4 regions of the Serratia sp. NPDC087055 genome follow, and region 2 is predicted to be linked to each of the others. Evidence: predicted binding sites of a transcription regulator. Region 2 holds the regulator's gene; each other region holds the start of a gene.
What was found. The regulator CRP, encoded in region 2, controls carbon source genes, mostly activating them, when cyclic AMP is high. The targets are predictions, from matches to a motif close to ATGTGANNNNNNTCACAT.
Positions count from the first base shown of each region.

Region 1: ACI2J2_RS10245 (ABC-F family ATPase) is a predicted target of CRP. The motif match lies at 4,275-4,292, and genes of this name have one in related genera.
Region 3: glpT (glycerol-3-phosphate transporter) is a predicted target of CRP. The motif match lies at 4,751-4,768, and genes of this name have one in related genera.
Region 4: ACI2J2_RS05900 (YjcB family protein) is a predicted target of CRP. The motif match lies at 2,844-2,861, and genes of this name have one in related genera.

Region 1 covers NZ_JBJDOG010000001.1:2,163,884-2,169,993, forward strand. Annotated here, with positions in the region: gene ACI2J2_RS10230 (DUF924 family protein) at 1-370, opposite strand, end outside; gene moeA (molybdopterin molybdotransferase MoeA) at 588-1,826, shown strand; gene moeB (molybdopterin-synthase adenylyltransferase MoeB) at 1,829-2,584, shown strand; gene ACI2J2_RS10245 (ABC-F family ATPase) at 2,656-4,248, opposite strand; gene ACI2J2_RS10250 (MFS transporter) at 5,045-6,110, shown strand, end outside.
Region 2 covers NZ_JBJDOG010000006.1:204,311-210,420, forward strand. Annotated here, with positions in the region: gene ACI2J2_RS21825 (YccS/YhfK family putative transporter) at 1-1,642, opposite strand, end outside; gene crp (cAMP-activated global transcriptional regulator CRP) at 1,697-2,329, opposite strand; gene ACI2J2_RS21835 (OsmC family protein) at 2,709-3,116, shown strand; gene ACI2J2_RS21840 (phosphoribulokinase) at 3,155-4,024, opposite strand; gene ACI2J2_RS21845 (YheU family protein) at 4,175-4,408, opposite strand; gene ACI2J2_RS21850 (hydrolase) at 4,405-5,385, opposite strand; gene ACI2J2_RS21855 (LysE family translocator) at 5,504-6,106, shown strand.
Region 3 covers NZ_JBJDOG010000004.1:71,518-77,627, reverse strand. Annotated here, with positions in the region: gene pldB (lysophospholipase L2) at 1-889, shown strand, start outside; gene yigL (sugar/pyridoxal phosphate phosphatase YigL) at 901-1,701, shown strand; gene glpQ (glycerophosphodiester phosphodiesterase) at 1,855-2,934, opposite strand; gene glpT (glycerol-3-phosphate transporter) at 3,166-4,521, opposite strand; gene glpA (anaerobic glycerol-3-phosphate dehydrogenase subunit A) at 4,887-6,110, shown strand, end outside.
Region 4 covers NZ_JBJDOG010000001.1:1,255,883-1,261,992, forward strand. Annotated here, with positions in the region: gene ACI2J2_RS05890 (penicillin-binding transpeptidase domain-containing protein) at 1-611, opposite strand, end outside; gene mrdA (penicillin-binding protein 2) at 714-2,639, opposite strand; gene ACI2J2_RS05900 (YjcB family protein) at 2,934-3,215, shown strand; gene ACI2J2_RS05905 (ATP-dependent Clp protease proteolytic subunit) at 3,403-4,089, shown strand; gene ACI2J2_RS05910 (ABC transporter ATP-binding protein) at 4,176-5,123, opposite strand; gene ACI2J2_RS05915 (ABC transporter ATP-binding protein) at 5,113-6,110, opposite strand, start outside.

The DNA.
Region 1 (6,110 bases), on a different contig from region 2:
GCGCTTGCTGATGAATCAATGCCGACTCCGAATGCATAAAAGGCAAATAGAGAAAACCACGTTGCACCGGGCTGAGCTGTTCACACTGCCCGGTGCGGATCGCCTCTTGCGCTAACACCAATGCCATACAGTCGCTGGCAAATGAACGTGGCGTACCCCGGAACAAATTGCGGCTGAACTGATCAAGGACAATCACCTCCGCCAACCGCCCTTCAATGGTTTCTCGCCAGTGAGCCAACTCTCCGGCAGCGGCGGCATGCCAAATCTCGCTAAAACGCGTATGCAGCAGGCGATCAAAATTATCATCCTTTTTGAACCACAATGCCGGTTCGATCTCGTCGAACCAGAAGTCTAATACCTGTGTGTGCATCACTGCCTCCTGTTGTTTATACCCTTCATACTTGAAGCGGCATCTGTGTTAACTGCGAGCATCCCCCCTGTCACTTACTTGAGTAAGCTCCCGGGGATGAATGCTCTTGTCGCCGTGATGCAACTCCAATTATTTTGGGTATACATCAGCATAGCATCCTTCATAATACCCCTACTTTGCCGAAAATTTCGCGCACCCTGATTACGGAGCTCCCCCGATGGATCATTGCCATACTTCCGATCTTATTTCCCTGGAGCAGGCATTAGAGAAGATGCTCAGCCAGCTTTCTCCCCTGCAACAGACCGAATCCATTGCCCTGACCGCCGCTGCGGGCCGCATTACTGCCGCACCGGTGATATCCCCTATTGATGTCCCGCCGTTCGCCAACTCGGCCATGGACGGTTACGCCGTGCGCCTCGCCGACTTGCAGGCCAACACGCCACTGCCTGTGGCCGGAAAAGCCTTTGCCGGTGCGCCATTCAACGGTGAGTGGCCGGCAAATTCCTGCATCCGCATCATGACCGGCGCGCCTATCCCTGCGGGTACAGAAGCCGTGATCATGCAGGAACAAGCAGAGGTGAGTGAGGCTGGCGTACGCTTCACCGTTGAAGTGCAAACCGGGCAAAATATCCGCTTGGCCGGGGAAGACATCCGCCAGGGCGCAGAGGTGTTGCCCGCAGGTGTGAGATTGGGTGCCGCACAGTTACCCTTGTTGGCTTCGCTCGGCGTCGCCGACGTACAGGTCATGCGTAAACTGAAGGTAGCCGTATTTTCTACCGGTGATGAACTGCAACCGGTCGGCCAGCCCCTGCAGGCCGGTCAAATTTATGATACCAACCGTTTTGCTGTGCGCCTGATGCTGGAACAACTCGGCTGTGAGACGCTGGATCTGGGCATTATCCGTGATGATCAACATGCGTTGCGCGCGGCCTTTGAACAGGCGGACAGTCAGGCAGATGTGGTGATCAGCAGCGGTGGGGTCTCGGTGGGTGAAGCCGACTACACCAAGCAAATGCTCGATGAGTTGGGCGAAGTCAGTTTCTGGAGGCTGGCAATCAAACCGGGTAAACCTTTTGCTTTCGGTAAATTAAAGCATGCTTGGTTCTGTGGCCTGCCGGGCAACCCGGTTTCCGCAGCCCTGACCTTCTACCAACTGGTACAACCGCTCTTGGCGAAACTGGCCGGGCACAGCGACTGGCATCTGCCACCGCGCCTAAAAGCCCGCACATTGACGCCATTGAAGAAGGCACCTGGTCGCCTCGATTTCCAGCGCGGCGTGTTTACCAGCAATGCTCAGGGTGAGTTGGAAGTGAGCACTACCGGGCATCAAGGGTCGCACATATTCAGTTCATTCAGTCAGGGTAACTGCTTTATCGTATTGGAGCGCGAACGCGGCTTTGTTGCCGCAGGCGAAATGGTCGAAGTTGAGCCCTTCAACGCCCTGCTGAGGAACTGAGCATGCTGCCGGAATTAACCGATGCCGAAGCGCTTCGCTATAACCGCCAAATTATCCTGCGCGGCTTCGACTTTGACGGCCAGGAAAAACTGAAAGCCGCACGGGTGTTGATTGTCGGCCTCGGCGGGTTGGGCTGCGCCGCCGCCCCCTATCTGGCCGCGGCGGGCGTGGGTCACCTGACGCTGGTTGATTTCGACACCGTTTCGCTCTCCAACCTGCAGCGCCAGGTTCTGCATCGCGACGCGCGCATCGGCATGGCAAAAGTGGAGTCTGCCCGCATCGAATTAAGCGCGATCAATCCCCATGTTCACATTGATACCCTTGATGGCCAACTGAATGACGAACAGATGGCGGCGCAGATTGCCGCCTGCGATCTGGTGCTCGATTGCACAGACAACGTGGCGACGCGCGACCTGCTGAACCGCCTGTGTCACGCACAACGCAAACCCTTGGTATCCGGTGCGGCGATCCGTATGGAGGGGCAGCTCAGTGTCTTCACCTATCAACCTGACGAGCCTTGTTACCGCTGCCTGAGCCGGTTATTCGGTGACAATGCGCTGACCTGCGTTGAAGCCGGGGTAATGGCACCGCTGGTCGGCACGATTGGCACCTTGCAGGCCATGGAGGCCATCAAGCTGCTGGCGCAGTATGGCCAGCCACTCACCGGTAAACTGCTGATGTTTGATGCAATGACCCTGCAGTTCCGCGAAATGAAACTGCCGAAGAACCCGCAGTGTGAGGTGTGTGGCGGGGAATAACAGCAACAAAAAAGGCGGGATTGCTCCCGCCTTAGCGTGTCACTGGTTAGGGGCGCGCCCCTACCGAAGCGTTATACGATACCCTGGCTACGCAGATAGTCTTCGTAGTTGCCGGTAAAGTCGACAACCTTGGTCGGTGTCATTTCCAGTACGCGGGTTGCCAGCGAGCTAACGAACTCACGGTCATGGGAAACGAAGATCAAGGTGCCTTCGTACATTTCCAACGCCATGTTCAGCGACTCGATGGATTCCATGTCCAGGTGGTTGGTTGGTTCATCCATAATCAGGATGTTAGGGCGCTGCATCATCAGCTTGCCGAACAACATGCGGCCCTTCTCCCCCCCCGACAACACCTTCACTTTCTTCTTGATGTCGTCCTGGCTGAACAGCAAACGACCCAGTACGCTACGCACCGCCTGCTCGTCGTCTTTTTCCTGTTTCCACTGGCTCATCCAGTCGAATACCGTCAGGGTGTCATCGAACTCGTATTCGTGATCCTGCGCGTAGTAACCAATCTTGGCGTTTTCAGACCATTTCACGCTGCCGCTGTCCGGCTGAGAGTCACCCACCAGCGTTTTCAGCAAGGTAGACTTACCGATACCGTTCGGGCCCAGCACCGCGACTTTCTCGCCGACTTCAACCATCAGGTTAAACTTGCTGAACAGTGGGCCGTTATCGAAGCCTTTGGTCAGTGCTTCTACTTCCAGCGCGTTACGGAACAGTTTCTTGTCCTGTTCGAAACGAATGAACGGGTTCTGGCGGCTTGAAGCCTTCACTTCTTCCAGCTGGATCTTGTCGATCTGGCGTGCACGCGAAGTTGCCTGCTTGGATTTGGACGCATTGGCGCTGAAGCGGCTCACGAACGACTGCAGTTCGTTAATCTGTGCCTTCTTCTTCGCATTATCCGCAACCAGACGCTCACGCGCCTGAGTGGCCGCCGTCATGTATTCGTCGTAGTTGCCCGGATAGACACGCAGCTCGCCGTAGTCCAGATCCGCCATGTGAGTACACACCATGTTCAGGAAGTGACGGTCATGCGAGATGATAACCATGGTGCTGTTACGTTCGTTCAGCACCTGCTCCAGCCAACGAATAGTATCGATGTCCAGGTTGTTCGTCGGTTCATCGAGCAGCAGGATTTCTGGATCGGAGAACAACGCCTGTGCCAGCAATACGCGCAGCTTGAAGCCCGGCGCAATTTCGCTCATTGGGCCGTAGTGCTGTTCAACCGGAATACCTACGCCGAGCAGCAGTTCGCCGGCACGCGCTTCAGCGGTGTAACCGTCCATCTCGCCGTAAGCCACTTCCAGATCGGCCACTTTATAGCCGTCTTCTTCGCTCATTTCGGCCATCGCGTAAATGCGGTCGCGCTCTTCCTTCACTGCCCACAGTTCATGGTGGCCCATGATGACAGTGTCCAGCACGCTGTATTGCTCAAAAGCGAACTGATCCTGACGCAGTTTACCCAGGCGTTCGTTCGGGTCGAGGAACACGTTGCCGCCGCTCGGTACCAGATCGCCACCCAGGATTTTCATAAAGGTGGATTTGCCGCAGCCGTTGGCCCCGATCAAACCATAGCGGTTACCGCCACCAAATTTAACAGAGATGTTTTCAAACAGCGGCTTACTGCCAAACTGCATAGTGATGTTGTTAGTGCTTAACACAGCGCTCGCTCTTCATATCATTGGGAATGTGATTTGGCGCGCATTATGCCATAACGGGGATAAGAGATCGCGGGAAGTTTTGGTGACAATTTGAGCAGACAGCAAGCGCAGAAAAACAAAGAGCACCCTGCGGCCAGCCTGGCATCAAAACAGTCAGGTAGGTCTTCGTGCCGGCAAACAAGTATAAAGGCTACCTCAGTACGAACGGTCCACGGAAGAATGGCGCTATAGAATAACGAGATGGCACATCGTGCAATGAAAAAAATCCTACGTGGCGAGAGTAATACGTCCGCCGTTTTCTTGGTGTGAAATACATAGGCAACGGTAAGAAAGCGAAAATAAAAATATTGTCATCCTGCATTCGGCTTCATTCGCTACTTTGGCTTTCTATAGATGAAGACGCTTTAGTTTATTCTGTTTTAACCACCTGATTACCTTATTTCCCTCTCTAAAATTGGTTTTGTGATTGGACTCTTAAAACCTGCGTTGATTTAGGCTGGTTATGCGTAATAGCTCACTAAATCGATTCATAACCTTTCGCCAATAATCTCGAAAAATAAAAATAAGACACTGATAAATAAATAATTATCACATTCAATACAACTGTAATCAGGTTATCTGAACGCGTATTGCACATACTTGTACATACAAGTATATGTAAATGTAAGGTTGCAGTTTTGTGATTACGCGAGTGCCGTCAGCGCCGATCGCAGTACCGATTACAGACATGGCGGAAACATGCGGCGTTACCAATAAAAATAACGAATAACAAACCCAAAACCTATCACGAGAGATAATGATGAACACTGCAGAAAACGCGTTATCCGAGAATCAAACCGCCGAAAAGAAGGCGGTTAATTATAAGGTCATCTTCGGTGCCAGCCTGGGCAACGGGTTGGAGATCTTCGACTTCACCGTCTACAGCTTCTTTGCCGCTATTATCGGTAAGCTGTATTTCCCTAGCGACAGCGCCTACGGGTCTTTATTAATGTCGGTGGCGGTCTTCGGCGTCGGGTTTATTATGCGTCCGCTGGGCAGCATGGTCTTGGGCGCTTATGCTGACCGCGTCGGGCGCAAGGCGGCCATGTTGATGACCATCGTCCTGATGGGCGTCGGTACCGCTTTGATTGCCTTTGCCCCCACCCATGCGCAGATTGGCGTCTTCGCCCCCATGCTGATTGTGGTAGGGCGACTCATTCAGGGCTTTGCTGCCGGTGGTGAAGTCGGTTCGGCCACGACGTTGTTGTTGGAGTCTGCTGGCGCCAATCAGCGCGGTTTCTTTGTCAGTTGGCAGGCGATTAGCCAAGGTATCAGCGCCCTGCTGGGTGCCTCTTTCGGGTTGTTGTTAACCTATTTTCTCTCAGAAGAAGCGCTCTACTCCTGGGGCTGGCGCGTGCCCTTTATTATCGGCCTGCTGATCATTCCTGCCGGCGTGTATATCCGTAAACACCTGGAAGAAACCTACAGTGGGGAAGCACAAGATAAAAAACACCCCTCGACAAACCCGGTGCTGGATTTGCTGCGTAACCACGTCAAAGACCTGCTGCTGGGCGTGCTGATTATCATGTCCGGCACGGTGATGGTTTATATTGTGCTGCTGTATATGCCAACCTATATGATGCAGACCTATCACATCGCAGGTCCTGTCGCCTACCTGTTCAGCTGTGTCGCTTCCATAGTGCAAATCATCGCCGTGTATTACGCTGGCCGCTATGTGGATCGCGTGCAAAACTACAAAAAACCGCTGATTCTCTCGATTTTTGCCTCATTGGTGCTGATTTACCCGACCTTTTGGTTTTTGGGTTCCGCCGAGTATCTATGGTTAGCCATCGTTATCCGCATCCTGCTGATCGGCGCTCTGG
Region 2 (6,110 bases):
CCTGCATGCGGGCATAGGCCAGCGCACTGGGATCGGGCTCTTGCTCTTCCAACAGTAAACGCAATGCCTGTTGATCGTTCTCCAGCGCTTGGTGAGCGTTCTTACGCAGCAAACCGCTTTGCCACTGTGGCCATAACCAGATGGTGCTGCCGAACACCAGCACACAACCGATCAAGGTATCGATCAGGCGTGGAACCAAAAAATGGGTACCGTTTAGCGCCAGTAATTGCAAGGTGTAGACCGCCGTTACCGTAAAACCAATCACTGCCAACCCGTAGTTTTTACGCGAGACCAAGTAGGCCAGCAGGGTGATAACCAGCATTACGCTCAGCGTTTCAGCCTCAGGCAACTGCAGTTGCAGCAGGCCGGCGGCGAGCACCAGCCCAACCAGGGTGCCAAGCGCACGGTGCTGGATACGTACCCGGGTGGCGTTGTAGCCATTCTGGCTCACCAGCATGATGGTCAACAGTATCCAGTAAGGCTTCGGTAAGTTGAAAATCATCCCGAGGCTACTGCCGGCAGCCAGTGTGACACCCAGGCGTGCCGCATTGCGCAGGGCGTTGGATTTAAATGACAGGTAACTGACCAGTGCAGGCCAGAACGGCAAACGGTTTTGGTTGGCCATCAGATCGCGTCGGTAAAGCGGGTGTTGGGTGCGTAACAGACGGGCAATACGGCTGAAATGGTAGTAACAGAACTGCCCAACGGGGTTATCCGGGTGCTGCGCTGCCACTTTCTCTAGTGCCGCCAGTTCATTGTCCATATTGAAACGCTGAGAATGCTGGTGATAGAGAATATCGTGTGCCACCGTGCGCAGCCGGCCGGCAATCACCTGTGCATTGCGGCGGATGATGGCTTCGGCCTGGCTTTGCTCCACCAGTTTTTGCACTTCTTCCGGCAGATGTAGACTGACGGTAATGTGTTCCTGCAGATCCAGTGCGACCTGAAAAGTACGCTGTAGGCGCTTTTGTTCGAGGTTACTGGCGTGCGGTAGAAAGTTAAGCTGCTGATACAGCAGGGTGATCAGATCCATCACTTTTTGCTGGCGTATCAACAGTGGCGGTAATGCGGTCTGTGGATCGGTATGCTGGGTCAGCAGCGAATATTTGGCCTCAAAGTAGTCCGCCAGTTCCAAATAGAGCTGATTGAGCGATTCGCGCATCGGTTGTTCTTTCCACAGCGTGAACCAAAACCAGGTAAACAGCCCGTACCAGGCGGTACCCACGACGTATAGCAGCGGTGCGTGCCAAAGCGGAACTGTACCGGCCATACTGAGGGAGAAAATGGCGGCAACCAGCGAGGCGGGCAACAGGCGGGCATGTAACGGACTTATTTCACCGCTGACGCCGAGAAGCAGTGCCAGGCCAAGCATCAACACCGGCAACGGCAAGTGCCAAAGTAATGCTTGCTGTAATAGCAGGCTGCTGAGTGCAAATAGAGAGCCACCGACAATCAGACGTTTGAAGAAGCGTTTGTGAGGGGTGTCTAGCCCGGCAATATTGCAGCAGGCAGGAACCAGGGAAAATAATAGGCCGTATTGCAGTTGGCCGATCAACAGGCCGAGTAACACTGGCAGGCACAGCACCAGCGTTTGCCGCAGTGCATAGTTGACTTCCGGGTGGTAAATCAGTCTGCGCCACATGATGACTTGGGGCATAAAAAAACGGCGCGAATCATCGCGCCGTTTTTTCAGTGATTAACGCGTGCCGTAAACGACAATGGTTTTGCCGTGGGCGGAGATCAGGTTTTGATCTTCAAGCATTTTCAGAATACGGCCAACGGTTTCACGTGAACAACCGACGATTTGGCCAATTTCCTGACGAGTAATTTTAATCTGCATACCATCAGGATGGGTCATGGCATCAGGTTGTTTCGCCAGGTTCAGCAGTGTTTGCGCGATACGGCCTGTAACGTCCAGGAAGGCGAGGTTACCCACTTTCTCAGATGTTATCTGCAGACGGTTTGCCATCTGGGCTGACAGGCGCATCAGGATGTCCGGGTTGACCTGAATTAACTGGCGGAATTTCTTGTAGGAAATTTCAGCCACTTCGCAGGCGGTCTTCGCCCTAACCCAGGCGCTACGCTCCTGACCTTCTTCAAATAATCCAAGCTCGCCGATGAAATCCCCCTGGTTAAGGTAGGATAAAATCATCTCTTTACCTTCTTCATCCTTAATCAGCACCGCGACGGAGCCTTTGACGATGTAGTAAAGCGTTTCGGCTTTTTCACCTTGGTGAATCAGCGTACTTTTGGATGGATATTTGTGGATATGGCAATGAGACAGGAACCATTCGAGAGTAGGGTCTGTTTGCGGTTTGCCGAGAACCATTCGCTGTTATCCTCTGTTGTTATCGCTGCCTTGTGTCACAGGGGTCAGAGTTCCCTGTAAAACCTGTTGTCGCCGTTGTTTTAATGGTGGCTATCAGCAGATTTTGAGGCGTGTCATAAATATACGCTGTCGCTCTAGCATATTAACTTGCCGGGAGAGCTGCAAGCTACATTCTGTTAACATACCGGTAAAGGAGCCTTTCCCTGGGAGTTTCCCTGAAATCAGTGTCCCGGAAAGATTTATTGCGGCTCTGTTTGTAGCACAGAGTGAGGCGGGTGTCTTGTGTTGTCTCGCTTCAGCATGATTAGCATCAGGTTCCGTTGCCAGTTTCTATGCGAAAGCGTACCCTGATTTTAAGAAATTAACCGGAGTGACCAGTATGCAGGCAAGAGTTAAGTGGGTGGAAGGGTTAACGTTTCTGGGTGAATCCGCGTCTGGCCATCAGGTGTTGATGGACGGCAATGCGGGCGACAAAGCGCCCAGCCCGATGGAAATGGTGCTGATGTCGGTAGGGGGCTGTAGTGCTATCGACGTGGTGTCGATCCTGCAAAAAGGGCGTAATGATGTGCGTGATTGCGAGGTCAAGCTGACTTCTGAACGACGTGAAGAAGCACCGCGGCTGTTCACCCATATCAACCTGCACTTTATCGTGAGCGGTAAAGATCTGAGCGACAAAATCGTTGAGCGGGCGGTGAACCTTTCGGCGGAGAAATACTGCTCGGTGTCATTGATGCTGAGTAAGGCCGCCAGCGTGACTCACAGCTTTGAAATCCGCGACGTGGTCTAATGGCGAAAAGGCGCGGCCCATCGCCGCGCTCTATCCACTTATTCGATTTTTTTGCCTTCCAGCAGACGCTGCACCAAGGGTGCCATGATCAGCTCCATCGCCAGCCCCATTTTGCCGCCCGGCACCACAAGCGTATTGATGTGTGAGATAAAGGATCCCTGCAGCATCGCCAGTAAATAGGGGAAGTCGATTTGATCCAGGCCGCGGAAGTGAATCACCACAAAGCTCTCGTCCAGCGAAGGGATCGCCTTGGCGGCAAACGGATTCGACGTGTCGACCGTGGGTACCCGCTGGAAGTTGATATGGGTGCGTGAGAACTGCGGCGTAATGTAGTTGATGTAATCCTCCATCGAACGTACCACCGAGTCCATCACCGCTTCACGGGAGTGGCCGCGTTCACCGGTATCGCGGATCAGCTTCTGAATCCATTCCAGATTCACGATAGGCACCACGCCAACCAGCAGGTCGACATGTTTGGCCACGTCGTTGTGTTCGGTCACAACGCCGCCGTGTAGCCCTTCATAGAACAGCACGTCAGTCGGTGCCGGTAAAGGCTCCCAAGGTGTAAAGGTACCGGGAACCTGGTTATAGGGCACCGCTTCATCGTAGGTATGCAGATACTTGCGTGAACGGCCGGTACCGTTCTTGCCGTAGTCGAGAAAGCTTTGTTGCAGCAGGCCGAAGTCGTTGGCTTCGGGGCCGAAATAACTGATATGACGGCCGAGATCGCGTGCTTTACGGATAGCTGCATCCATTTCCGGTCGGGTATAGCGGTGGAAACTGTCGCCTTCCAGCTCTGCGGCGCGGATATTCAGCTGCTGAAAGATTTTACGGAACGCCACGCTGGTCGTGGTAGTGCCGGCTCCGCTAGAACCGGTCACTGCGATAACGGGATGTTTGGCGGACATAGTGGTGCTCACTCCGTGTTAAATGCGCAGGCGTCAGTTATGGTTATTGGTCTGTTTGACGCCCTTTCGCCAAGGGCAAAATTCCGCGCGTTGGTTTGCAATAGCCCATTGTTACCTGATTTTTTCCGTCAGTCATAGAACCGAGCAAGACTAAATTTCTTCTTGCCCGGCACGGAACTGCCCTCGCGGCATGATGTTGATGGTTTCATGCAGTTCTGACCACACCAGCAATACTTCGCCATTTTTCAGCTGACGGCGCACATCTTCCACTTTTTGCTCCAGCGAGCGTTCGTGCTCACCGTAGTCCGTCCCTTCTCGCAGCACAAAGGACTCGATCAGGCTATTAAGGGTCTCAGTTTCCAGTTCTTTCCAGGGGATAATCACGAGGTTGTTTCCAGATAAGGGGCAAGCCAGGATGGAATACGGTATTCCAGCCACATATGGGGTTTGTTCAACGTGCCGCCGACAAAGCCGACGTGGCCGCCAAACTCGGTCAACTGGTATTCGATATTGTGCGGCAGTGTGGCCACGTCGGGGATCACCTCGGCGGTCATAAAGGGATCGTCTTTGGCATGGATGATCAGCAGCGGTGTTTGGATCGCCGGCAACAGCGGTAAGGCACTGCAACGACGGTAATAGTCAGTGGCGTCGTTGAAACCATGGATGCGTGACGTAATGGCATCGTCAAAGTCACGGATGCGGCGCAACGCATTAAGCTGCGTCAGCTTAAGCGGCAGGGTGTCTGGGTAGTGCAATAATTTACGGGTGGCATTCTGTTTCAATTGCCCGAGCAAGTATCGCTGATAAACCCGTGAGAAGCCTTGGTCCATTCGCCATGAACAAGGTTCCAACATCAGCGGCGCAGATACCACGACGGCAGCGTGCAGCAGACTCTTGTTTCCTTGCTGGGACAGATAGCAGGCCAACATGTTGCCGCCGAGCGAGACGCCCACCGCGGCGGTTGGTACTTCTCCGTAGGTGGTTCGTAGCCACTGCAGGAAGAAGCGTGCATCCTCCGTTTCGCCGGAATGATAAATACGTGATTTACGGTTGGGGACGCCGCTACAGCCGCGAAAATGCATCACCACGCCGAGCCACCCTTTTTCGCGCCAGGCGCTGAGCTGACCGTGGGCATAGGGGCTATAGAAACTCCCTTCCAGCCCGTGAAACAGGACCACGCGTGGCTTGTGGCTGGCCAGGGCGGGATCTTCGCTCCAGGCAAGATCGACAAAATCACCGTCGGGCAATTCCAGCCTTTGCCAGTGCGGTTTTAGCTGCACGCGGCGGCGCACCAACCGTGGCAACAGTGTCTGTAAATGTGGATTACTGGCCCCGGTCAAAGGGCGAAAGGATTCATGCATAACGTGAATAAAAATCTTTTTGGCGGCTATTGTGAGATTAATAGTGCGCTGTTAGCTTCACTACCTGAGTTAACAATAATACTGCAAAAAATCCCCCTGGGTGAGGAGCACCCACCTCATGGAACCGAGTTTATTTCTTTCGATGTTAGGCTTCTTGTGGGTTGCTGCGATCACGCCTGGCCCAAACAATATGTTACTGACAACTTCCGGCGCCAACTTTGGTTTTATGCGCTCACTGCTGCTGATGATTGGCATCATGTTGGGCATGCAAAGTATTTTGCTGCTGGTGGCGTTCGGCGTGGGTAGCCTGATACTGGTTTACCCCGCATTGCACCTGGTGCTGAAAATTCTCGGCAGCCTGTACCTGCTGTGGCTGGCGTGGAAAGTGGCGACGGCAGCCTATGAAAAACTGGAAACCGATGTGGCGCCACCCAAACCGATACGTCTGTACCAGGGCTGGCTGTTGCAGTTCCTTAACCCCAAGGCCTGGTTGATGGCATTGGGGGCGGTGGCAAGCTTCAGCCTGGCGGGCGATAAATACAATACGTCGATTCTGGCAATCTCGCTGGGCATTTTGGTGGTGAATATCGTCGCCGGGGTGATTTGGCTGGGATTTGGTACGGTGATTGGCCGCCTGTTGCGCAGCAAAAAGGCCTGGATCATCTTTAATGTTTCTATGGGGCTGCTGACGGCGGCCTGTGTGTTACTCATCTGGCATTAAGGAA
Region 3 (6,110 bases), on a different contig from region 2:
TTTCCGCTCTGCACGTCACCAGCGGGTGGTGGTGATCAGCCCCGGCCGCATCGAAAGTTACGTTAAATATCCTGAAGTTGCTTACGATCTGTTTCATTGCGGCTATGACGTAATGATTCTGGATCACCGCGGGCAAGGCCGTTCAGGCCGTTTGCTGGCAGATACGCACCGGGGTCATGTGATAAACTTTGCCGATTACGTTGACGATTTCGCGCAATTCTATCAGCAAGAAGTGGCACCAGGTGGCTACCGGCAACGTTTTGCGTTGGCCCATTCGATGGGGGGAGCGATCCTGGCGCAGTTTCTGGTACGCCAGCCTCAGAGCTTTGACGCAGCTGCGTTTTGTGCGCCCATGTTCGGTATTTATTTGCCAATGCCCGACTGGATGGCAAACCGTATCCTGAATTGGGCGGAGAAATACCCCGTAGTACGCGACTACTATGCAATAGGCACTGGCCAGTGGCGGCCACTGCCCTATGTCGTCAATGTATTGACCCACAGCCGGGAACGCTATCGGCGCTGTTTGCGTTATTACGCCGATTATCCCGAGTTACAAGTGGGCGGGCCGACTTACCATTGGGTAAGGGAAAGCCTGCAGGCTGGGCGAGAGATTATTGCTCAAGCGGCTAAAATAACCACGCCGCTATTATTATTACAGGCCGGGGAAGAACGGGTGGTCGACAACCGTTCCCACCAGGCTTTTTGTCAGGCATTGTCAGACGCGGGTCATCCCTGTGAAGGGGGTAAACCGCAGGTTATCGAAGGCGCACGGCATGAGATCCTGTTTGAGCGGGACGCGATGCGCGCCGAAGCATTGAGCGCAATCCTGCGTTTCTTTGCTCAACACTTAGGTGGTGCACCTACCGCCGACCACTCCATCAGAGGTTAGAACATACCGCTATGTATCACGTCGTTGCTTCCGATTTAGATGGCACGCTGCTATCACCTGACCATACGCTGTCACCTTACGCCAAAGAGACCTTGAAGCTGCTGACCCAGCGTGGCGTGCATTTTGTTTTTGCTACCGGCCGCCACCATATCGACGTTGCGCAGATCCGCGATAGCCTCGATATCAATGCCTTTATGATCACCTCTAACGGCGCTCGAGTGCACAATACCGACGGCGAGCTGATTTTCAGTCATAATCTGGCCGAAGACATTGCCCGTGATCTCTACGGCATGCTGCATGACGATGCGGACATCACCACCAACGTCTACCGGAACGACGACTGGTACATCAACCGCGAAAGCCCGGAGCAGGAGGAATTCTTCCGCGAGTCGATCTTCACCTACCAGCTGTTCGAGCCAGGCCTGCTGGAAACCGACGGTGTGTGCAAGGTGTACTTCACCTGTGACGATCACGAAAAACTGCTGCCGCTGGAAGATGCCATCAATGCGCGTTGGGGCGATCGGGTTAACGTCAGTTTCTCGTTTCCAACCTGTCTGGAAGTGATGGCGGGCGGTGTGTCAAAAGGGCATGCGCTGGAAGAAGTGGCCAAGATCATCGGCTATACGCTGAAAGAGTGCATTGCCTTTGGCGACGGTATGAATGATCTGGAAATGCTGTCGATGGCCGGTAAAGGCTGCATCATGCGCGACGCGCACCAGCGTCTGAAAGACAAGCTGCCTGAGCTGGAAGTGATTGGCTCCAACGTCGACGACGCGGTACCGCACTATCTGCGCAAGATGTTCCTGGCCTGATAACCCTTCGTTTAGCATTGTTGGCTACGCGCACTTACCCCAGTCACTGACTTGAGTAAGCATCCCGGGGATGCGTTTACTTGCCAGCCTCGCCGGGACGCGAAATCCATTGGGTTGTGACTTATCATGGGGCGCCTTGCGGCGCCCTGATGGTTACTTGTGCTGGCCCTGCTTTTGCAGGAATTGCACGCCCTTGTCAGGGAAGTCGGTGAATACGCCGTCAACGCCTGCTTGGTTGTAAATCACGTCATACAGTTGGTTCACGTCGGTGACGTAGTTCGGTAGCGCATCTGCACGGATGGTGAATGGGTGCACCGCCAGTTTATTGGCATGGGCTTCCTTCACCATGTCGGTCAATACCACCTTGCCGGGCTTGGATTTCTCCGCTACCACCAGCATGTGGTAGTCCGGTCCGATACCGTCGGCGTACTGAGCAATTTGCTTCATCGCGCCTGGCTTGAACATCCAGTCATAGTCGTATTCCACCCACTTGCCATCGGCCTTTTGCTCATAGGTTTCCTGCCACTTGTTATAGGCAATCAGTTGGATCAGTTTCAGATCCATACCCATCTTCGGTTCAAGCTCGGTTTTAATTCGCTTCAGTTCGTTGGCGTCGAAGCATTGCAGATAGACGTTATCGCCTTTGCCGGTATAACCATACTGCTTCAGGACTGACAGCACCTTACTGGAGATGTCTTTGCCTTCCTGCTTGTGGAACCAGGGTGCTTTGATTTCCGGGTAGATACCGATATTTTTACCGGTTGAATGGTTCAGGCCCTGAACAAACTCGATCTCTTCCTGGAAGGTATGAACACGGAAGTCGGATTTGCCCATCGGGAAACGGCCTGGGTATCCCTGTACCTTCTTGCCGTTTTCGATCTCAAAGCCTTCGGTAAACTTCAGCGATTTAATTTCCGGCAACGTGAAGTCGATGGCGTAATAGCGACCATCTTTGCGCGCACGGTCTGGGAAACGTTCTGCCACATCGGTGACGCGATCGAGATAGTGGTCATGCAACACCACCAACTCGTTGTCTTTGGTCATCACCAGATCCTGCTCGAGGAAGTCTGCCCCCTGCGCATAGGCCATGGCCTTCGCGGGCAGCGTGTGTTCCGGCAGATAACCGCTGGCGCCACGGTGGGCAATGACTACCTTGTCGGCGGCGTGCGCCGCGCTGACCATTGAGGTCGCCAGGATGATCCCTGTCAGCAGGGCTTTGACTTGAGTCCGCATGTTGTTGTTCTCCGTGTTGTAGGGGCAGAGGGGAGTAAAAAGGCCGCAATGCGGCCTGAGTTTGATGACAAAGTGGTTTTTGAACCCGAGATGCCCGGGCTTAGCGCGCCGAGGGGCGCTCCGGCGGACAAGCCGCTACGACCCCATCGGCACCCTTTCCCTAATAACAGGCTTTGTCAGCAGTGTAAGGCCGCAATGCGGCCTTTAAATAATGCGACAGTGATATGAAACTTAACCGCGTTTATTGGCAGCGATTTCTGCGTGGTGCTTTTTCTCGCTCATCATGGTCAGCAACAACAGGACTACCGCACCGATGCTGCCGCCAATCATCACCATGAAGCCGCCGTCCCAACCGAAGTAGTCAACGGTATAGCCGACGATGGCGCTGGCTGCGACGGAACCCCCCAGGTAACCGAACAGACCGGTGAAGCCCGCAGCGGTACCGGCTGCTTTCTTCGGCGCCAGCTCCAATGCGTGCAGGCCGATCAACATCACCGGGCCATAAATCAGGAAGCCGATGGTGATCATACAGGCCATATCGATGCCAGGATTACCGACCGGGTTCAGCCAGTAAACCACGGTGGCGATGGTCACCAGGGTCATAAAGAACACGCCCGTTGCACCGCGGTTACCTTTGAACACCTTGTCCGACATCCAGCCGCACAGCAGGGTGCCCGGAATACCGGCATATTCGTACAGGAAGTAAGCCCAGGAAGACTTGTCCAGCGCAAAATGCTTCACTTCTTTCAGGTAGGTCGGTGACCAGTCCAGGATGCCGTAACGCAACAGGTAGACGAACACGTTGGCCACGGCGATGTACCACAACAGCTTGTTCGGCAGAATGTATTGCATGAAGATTTGCTTGGCAGTCAGCTCTTCTTCCGCTTTATCGCTGTAATCGTCCGGGTAATCGTTTTTGTATTCTTCGATCGGTGGCAGGCCACAAGATTGTGGGGTGTCACGCATCAGGGCAAAGGCGATCAGGGCGACCAGGATGGCACCGAAGGCCGGCATATACAGCGCAGCATGCCAGTCGTTGAACCATGCCATACCGAGCAGGAACAGCAGTGGCGGCAGACCACCACCTACGTTGTGGGCACAGTTCCAGACCGAAACAATACCGCCGCGTTCTTTCTGCGACCACCAGTGCACCATGGTTCGGCCACACGGCGGCCAGCCCATTCCCTGGAACCAACCGCACAGGAACAGCAGCACGAACATGACAGCGATGCTAGACGTTGCCCAAGGCACGAAGCCCATGAACAACATCACTGCTGCGGCCAAAATCAAGCCGGCGGGCAGGAATACGCGCGGGTTGGAGCGGTCAGACACCGACCCCATGATGAATTTGGAAAAACCGTAGGCGATAGAAATACCGGACAGCGCGAAACCGAGGTCACCGCGGCTGAAACCTTGGTCAATCAAATAAGGCATGGCCAGGGTGAAGTTCTTGCGCACCAGGTAATAGGCGGCATAACCGAAGAAAATCCCCATAAAAATTTGCCAGCGCAATTTACGGTACAGCGGGTCGACTTTGTCGACCGGCACACGGGAAATGTGTGCTGCCGGCTTAAAAATACTCAACATGAGCGCCTCCGATGGCTTTATCTAGTTATCACATCAATATGATCTTGTACGTTCATTTGATGATTGAGCGGATATCGAATGTGGTGTTTTTATGTTCCATAACGAGCGCCATCCTAGTCAAATCAGCCTGGTGTCGCTGTGATGAATGGCGCAATTGTTACACTTTTATGAAGCACCGGCGAATTTTGAGCGATTCGTTAACGTTATGAAATAGAAAAACACCCAAAAATCGTGATTATGATCACATTCATGGTTTTTTGTGGACATTATGTTTTCGTTTCAGGTTCGTTATTGTTCCTTATCAAACAAAGACCCCAGTGACTGTGGCTCAATAGACGCATAACCACGGATCATGAGGGAGTGTCATGAGCAGCCATTCACCGGCTAACGAAACGGATGTGATCATCATCGGCGGTGGCGCGACCGGCGCGGGCATTGCGCGTGACTGTGCGCGCCGTGGACTGCGTTGCATACTGCTTGAGCGCCACGACATCGCGACTGGCGCGACGGGCCGCAACCATGGCCTGCTGCACAGTGGTGCGCGTTATGCGGTGACCGACGGCGAGTCGGCACGCGAGTGTATAGAAGAAAACCGTATCCTCAAACGCATTGCACATCACTGCATTGAGCGTACCGATGGGCTGTTTATTACGTTGCCGCAGGATTCGTTGGCCTACCAACAAGAGTTTATTGCCGCCTGTCACAGTGCCGGCATCAACGCCGAAGCGATTGACCCACAGTTGGCACTGCGCCTGGAGCCCGCGGCGAATCCAACATTGATAGGTGCGGTGCGCGTACCCGATGGCACTGTTGATCCGTTCCGACTAACCGCCGCGAATATGCTCGATGCCCGTGAGCACGGGGCGCAAATTCTGACCTATCATCAGGTGGTTGGTTTGATTCGTGTGGGCGATCGCGTGACAGGCGTGCGCGTTTTCGACCATAAATCTGCGCGCCGCTACGATATTCATGCCGAAATGGTGGTTAACGCCGCCGGCATTTGGGGCCAGCAGATTGCGGAATATGCCGATTTGCGTATTCGTATGTTCCCGGCGAAAGGTGCTTTGCTGATCCTCGGGCATCGCATCAATAACATGGTGATCAACCGTTGCCGCAAGCCCGCAGATGCCGACATTCTGGTTCCGGGTGACACCATTTCGTTGATTGGCACAACGTCCACCCACATTGACTATGACCAGATTGACAACATGCAGGTGACACCACAAGAAGTGGACATCCTGATACGTGAAGGCGCGTTATTGGCACCGGAGCTGGCGCAGACCCGTATTCTGCGAGCTTATGCCGGCGTGCGTCCACTGGTGGCCAGTGATGATGATCCGAGTGGCCGTAACGTCAGCCGTGGCATTGTGCTGCTAGATCATGCCAGCCGTGACGGGTTGGAAGGGTTTATCACCATCACCGGCGGCAAACTGATGACCTACCGGCTGATGGCACAGTGGGCCACCGATAAAGTATGCGAAAAGCTCGGGTTAACTAGCCCCTGCACCACTGCGCAAGAGGCCCTACCGGGTTCCCGCCAGTCGGCGGAAGAAACCGTACGCAGCGTGGTTTCTCTCCCCGCCAGCATT
Region 4 (6,110 bases), on a different contig from region 2:
TTCTGATATACCCGCAGGCCATTTTTGCCCTGTAGCAGGTGGTTAAAGCCGAGCTCAATGCCTTCCAGCCCCTGATTGTCCTGGCCAACAATGCCAATAAGCCCGGCAGCATCCTGGCTCATCGGGTAGAAGCGACTGAAATCCTGCTCTGTGCTCACGCCCGTTAGATGCAATTTGCTGATATAGTTCGCGTTATCGTCTTCTACCTTACGTGCCAGATAGACGAAGCGCTTATGGGCGTTAGTCTGGATCAGCTTCTGCACGTCGCTCAGCGGCATTTTCAGTACATTGGCCATACTTTGCCAACGCTCATTGCTGAGGTCGGTGTTGGTGTCCAGAATATGCTTGGGATCCAGCACAATATCTCGTGATGACACACTCACCGCCAAAGCTTCGCCATTGCGATCGGTGATCATTCCCCGATTGGTCGGCACCACTTGCGTGCGGATCGACCGCTGGTCCGCCTGATCGGCCAACTGCTGGTGCTCCATCAGCTGCAAATAACCGACCCTGAACGCCAGCAGAAAAAAGCACACCAGTATCCCGCCGCAAATCCAGCCAAAGCGAAGGCTTGAATAATTTTTACCGCTTTTTTTTGTTGAAGGCGCCACTGTTAACCCTGCGTTTTTATTCGGATTATGTAATTATTTCAGTCTAACCTGACGGAGATCTTTAGAAGATTGCAGTTTGTAAGAAAGTAAAAACAAACGCGTTTACTGTTGCACATCCGCGCTATCGTTTAACTCCGGTTTACCTTTCTGGTCCGCGTCAGGCTGCGGTGCGTTAGCCGGGTCAAAAATGTGGTCAAGAATTGCCCGCGCGGTCGGCCCAGCCACTACGCCATCCCCCCCGCCGTTTTCCAGAATCAGCGCCATTGCCACCCGCGGATTCTTATAAGGAGCAAACAAGGTATAGAAAATATGATCACGTAACCGCACCGGGATCATTTTGGCGTTATACGTCTGATTTTCTTTCAAACCGAAGACCTGTGACGTCCCGGATTTGGCGGCTATCTGATACGGAGCGGTATGGAAAAGCTTATAGCCTGTACCGTTCGGTAGATTGGCCATACCATACATTCCATTACGCACGATGCCCCAATACGGCGATTTGGCATCACCGATCTGCGTGGCCTTTGCCGGCGGCTGGTAGCGGCTTACCTGATTGCCCTGGCGCATGGAGTACAGCAAATGCGGCGTTTTCGCCTTACCGTTATTGATCAGCGTGGTTAATGCCTTCACCATCTGGATCGGCGTGGCGACCCAATACCCCTGGCCGATACCCACCGAAATGGTGTCACCTTGGTACCAGGGCTTTTTATGTACCCGTTGTTTCCATTCACGGCTTGGCAACACGCCACGATACTCTTCGTTAAGGTCGATCCCGGTCGGCTGGCCGTAACCAAACTGGCTCAGCCAACTGTGAATACGGTCAATGCCCATTTCGTACGCCACCTGATAGAAGAAGGTATCGGCGGATTCTTCAATAGCCTTGGTCACATTCAACATGCCGTGGCCGCTCTTTAGCCAATCACGGTAACGGCGTTCGGTGCCTGGCAATGTCCAGGTCGGCGCGCCGAAGAAAGTGGTATTGGGGGTAATCACACCGGCAAACAGCGCCGACGTCGCCATGTAAGGCTTCACGGTGGAGGCCGGTGGATACAGCCCCTGCGTGACGCGGTTAATCAGCGGTAAGTCGGGGTTGGTCAGCAGTGTTTTATAAGCTTTATAGCTGATGCCTTTCACAAAAGGATTGGGATCGTAACTGGGGCTGGAAACCATGGCCAGAATGCCACCATCGCGCGGGTCCTCAACCACCACCGCCGCACGCTGCCCCTTCAATACCGACTCAATGTACTGTTGTAGAGACAGGTCCAGCGTCAGATAGATATTTTTACCGGCCTGTGGCGGTTGTTCCTTCAGCAGGCGTATTACGCGACCATGGTTGTCCACCTCCACTTCTTGATAACCGGTCGTGCCATGCAATTCGGACTCGTAGTAAGCCTCGATGCCCTGCTTACCGATATTGTGGTCGGCGGCATAGTTCTCGCTCAGACCGGCTTTATCCAGCCGCTTTAAATCACCGTCATTGATTTTCGAGACGTAACCCACGACATGGGCTAATTCTGCCCCATAGGGATATTCCCGCTGCTGATAGGTATCAATGGTCACGCCGTCAAAGCGATACTGATTTACCGCAAAACGTGCCACCTCGGTTTCTGTCAGACCCGTTTTCAGCGTCACCGGTTTATAGCGGCCGTTGTGATGCATTTCATCGCGAAAAGCAGTGATATCTTCGGGGGTCAGATCGACAATCGGCGTCAACGCCTGCAAAAGCGCAGCCATATTGTCGATTTTGCTGGGGGTAATCTGGATCTGGTACAGCGTAATGTTGCGCACCAAAGGAATGCCATTGCGGTCGAATATCAGCCCTCGGCTGGGTGCAATTGGCACCATTTTAATGTCGTTTTGGTTGGACCGCGTTTGGTAAAAGGCATGCTGTTTAACCTGCAGACGGTACAGGTTAACAATCAAAATGCCAAAACAGGCGACAACCAACACCATCGCCACGCCAGCACGGCGGATAAACAGCATTTCCTCAGCGGAATGGTCACGGATTTTATCTTTTAATAGTGCCATACGTGGCAAGTTACCTGTCTGACGTCACATTTTCCCAAGATAAATCAGGGCAGTGAAAAGTCGGCAAGCATAGCGTTATTGGCTAACGGTCCCCACGAAAAGGTTGCTAATGAAATGGCATAAATGTTTCAGCATGTTTGAATGTTACCAAATGCCGATTTTCCCCCGTTCAGGGATTGAGCAGTGATTTGCAGCGATGCTACAATGTGACGAAGATCACACTAATTTACCCTTGCCCGCACTGATTTCCCGACGCACCGCCGGGTGCGGCTTTTCCACCAAGGATCATGTTCGATGAGTACCATAGCCACAGGTTTTATTATGATGCGCTGGGAGTTACTGAGCGCTGTTATGATGTTTTTGGCCAGCCAGCTAAATGTCGTGTGCCGTAAGACCAGCCGTAACGGTATGGCATTTATGTTCAGCAGCCTGGGGCTATTCACCACCTGTTGGTTCGTTATGGGCCTGATGGGCATCAGCGTCAGCCAGGAAGGATTTGTGCAATTTTGGTCAAACGCGTGGGATATGTATGTTGACGTGGTGAGCAACACGCCTGTCGACTGGCCCATGCCCTGAAATCGCCCCGGCAGGTAGAGTGCGACGCGCTTTACCTGCCGTGAATATCGGCTCCGGCCTCGATGTTATATTCTTTCCGCGTTGTTCGTAGGGGTAAATAAACGCTAAACCAACCTGATTCATTCCAAAACGGTTCATCGACTCGTTTTACAATAGCGCACCACTTTATTGAATAAGGAATATTCAAATGCATAGAAACACCTTTAAAATAATAACACTTTTCTGCGCCACGGTATTTTCGACGGCCTCTTTTGCGACCGTATCCGTCGTCAAAAAGAGCAATGTAAAAAACAATAACGTTGAATCCGCCAAAATCCTGTATGTCGGCGATGTCACGGAAAAAAGTGTCACCGAACTCATTGCCTCCATCGATGAAATTAACGCCAGCTACCCCGCGTTAAAACACCTGTATTTGTATATCAATAGCGGCGGCGGTGATATGGCCAGCGGTTACATGGCTTATGAAGCGGTCAAGAGCTCGCCGGTCCCCATTACCACGGTTAACTCGGCGTTTGTCGGTTCAGCGGCAACCCTGTTCTATTGTGCCGGTAAAGAAAGACTCTCCATGCCCGCCGCCAGCTTTATGCTGCATCCTGCGGCTGCGTCAAACATCAAGCAAGACTATCTGAAGCCTAACGAAATAGCGCAAATCAAGCAGTTCTCCGACGGTTACAATGCGTTGTTCCGTAACGTATATAAACAATGCACCACGTATAATGATGAAGAAATAAGTAAAATGCTGTTCAATGAAGATGGCCGCCAACTTATTAATCTCGATACTGCATTGGCAAGGAAGATGACGACCGACAAAGCCAATAAGATGGAAACTGTTCCAGTGTCTTATTACATCTTGAATGAAGAAACCAATAACTGATTGCGTTTCACCCTGAGCCACTGTTCAACACCCCTATATTCACAGCGCCCCTGAATTTAAAAAGGGAACGCTGTGAATGTCATGCATCATGCCACCTTGTGGCAACGCACCGCCGATCCCCCTAAATTCACCCGTAAACTTTGTGGCAGTTGGCACCCTTCCCCCGCATACGGGCATCTCTCGCGGAAAAAACAGCCTGGCGGTAATTGGCGGTTGCCCGGCAGTTCGCCCTTACGGTCTTCAATCGCACTGTCACTCAGTGAGCGGCCTGCCCGCGGCACAGAATCCAGCAGCAGCCGCGTATAGGGGTGCTGCGGCTGGCGCAGTACCTGTGCGGTCGGCCCCAGTTCGACGATTTGCCCCAGATACATCACGGCCACCCGGTCACTCATATGCTGGATCACCGAAACGTTGTGCGAAATCAGCACGTACGTCAGATTGCGTTCGCGCTGCAATTCCACCAGTAAATTGAGGATCTGCGCCTGTACCGAAATATCCAACGCAGAGGTCGGTTCATCCAGCACGATGATATCCGGTTGCGAAGACAACGCACGTGCAATGGAGATGCGCTGGCGCTGGCCACCAGAAAACTCATGCGGCAATCGGTCGATCGCCTCCGGCCGCAGGCCAACCTGTTGTGCCAGCTCCGTTGCCAGTGCTCGCCGCTGTGCCACACTGTTATGCTGCTGCACGTACACCGGCTCAGTGATAATGCGCCAGACTGGCAAGCGTGGATCGAGCGACGACTGCGGATCCTGAAATACCATTTGCATACCGCTGCCAAACCAAGAACCCGCGTTGCGAGCACGTACCAGTTCGCCACTGCTCGGTTTTAACAATCCCATCAGCAACTGCGCTAACGTGCTTTTACCGCAGCCGGACTCACCGACGATACCCAACGTTTCACCACGCATGATGTTGAGATCCAGCCCATTAAGCGCATGCACATACTCTTGTGGTTTGCCACGCCAGTTATAACTGGCAGGAAAACGCAGACGCACATCGCGCAACTCCAGTAGTGCTTCAACGTTCATTTCGCGCCTCCAAATCAATAGACTGCGGATGCCAGCAGGCCACGTGCTGGGCCGGTTCAGAGGCTAATGGCACCAACCGTGGCGTTTGCAGGCACTGAGCGTCAGCGTGGCTACAGCGATTACTGAAAGCACACCCCGGCGGCAAGGCACCAAGATTGGGCACCGTGCCGGGAATGGCACGTAACAGACTGCGTGGCTCGGCACGTTCCGGTGCCGCTAACAACAACCCGATCGAGTACGGATGACGGGGATTTTCTATCACATTTCCCGTGGTACCACTTTCTATCACGTGCCCGGCATACATCACGTACACCCGGTCACACAGCTGCGAAACCACGGCCATATCGTGAGTGATAAACAGCACTGCCGTACCGCTGGCGCGCGCTTTTTGTTGCAGCAAACGCAGTACCTGCCGCTGTACCGTGACGTCCAGTGCGGTCGTCGGTTCATCGGCGATAATCAGCTCCGGTTCGCAAGAAAACGCCATGGCGATCAACACCCGTTGGCGCATGCCGCCGGACAACTCAAACGGATAGCGCTCCATCACCCGTTCCGCGTCGGCAATTTGCATCTCACGCAGCAGTTGGGCAGCCTTGTCTCGTGCCGCCTGCGGGGATAGCTGCTGATGCAGGCGGATCACTTCACACATTTGCCGACCAATTTTGCGCGTAGGGTTTAGCGCACTCATCGGCTCCTGAAAAATCATCGACACCCGTGCGCCGCGCAGTTGGCGCATTTGCCGCTCGCTGGCGTTAAGCACGTCAGTGCCCAACATCTCCAGAGAACCGCCGGTAACGCTGTAGCCGTCTTCAGCCAACAAACGCAGCGTCATCATCGCCGTCACCGACTTGCCGGAGCCGGACTCGCCAACCACGCCCACAATTTCGCCAGCCTTGACCTGCAGCGATACCCGGTTGAGCGCTTTGATACTGCCGCCGTAAACCGGGAATTCCAACTGCAACTCATCAATGGATAACACCGTAGTTT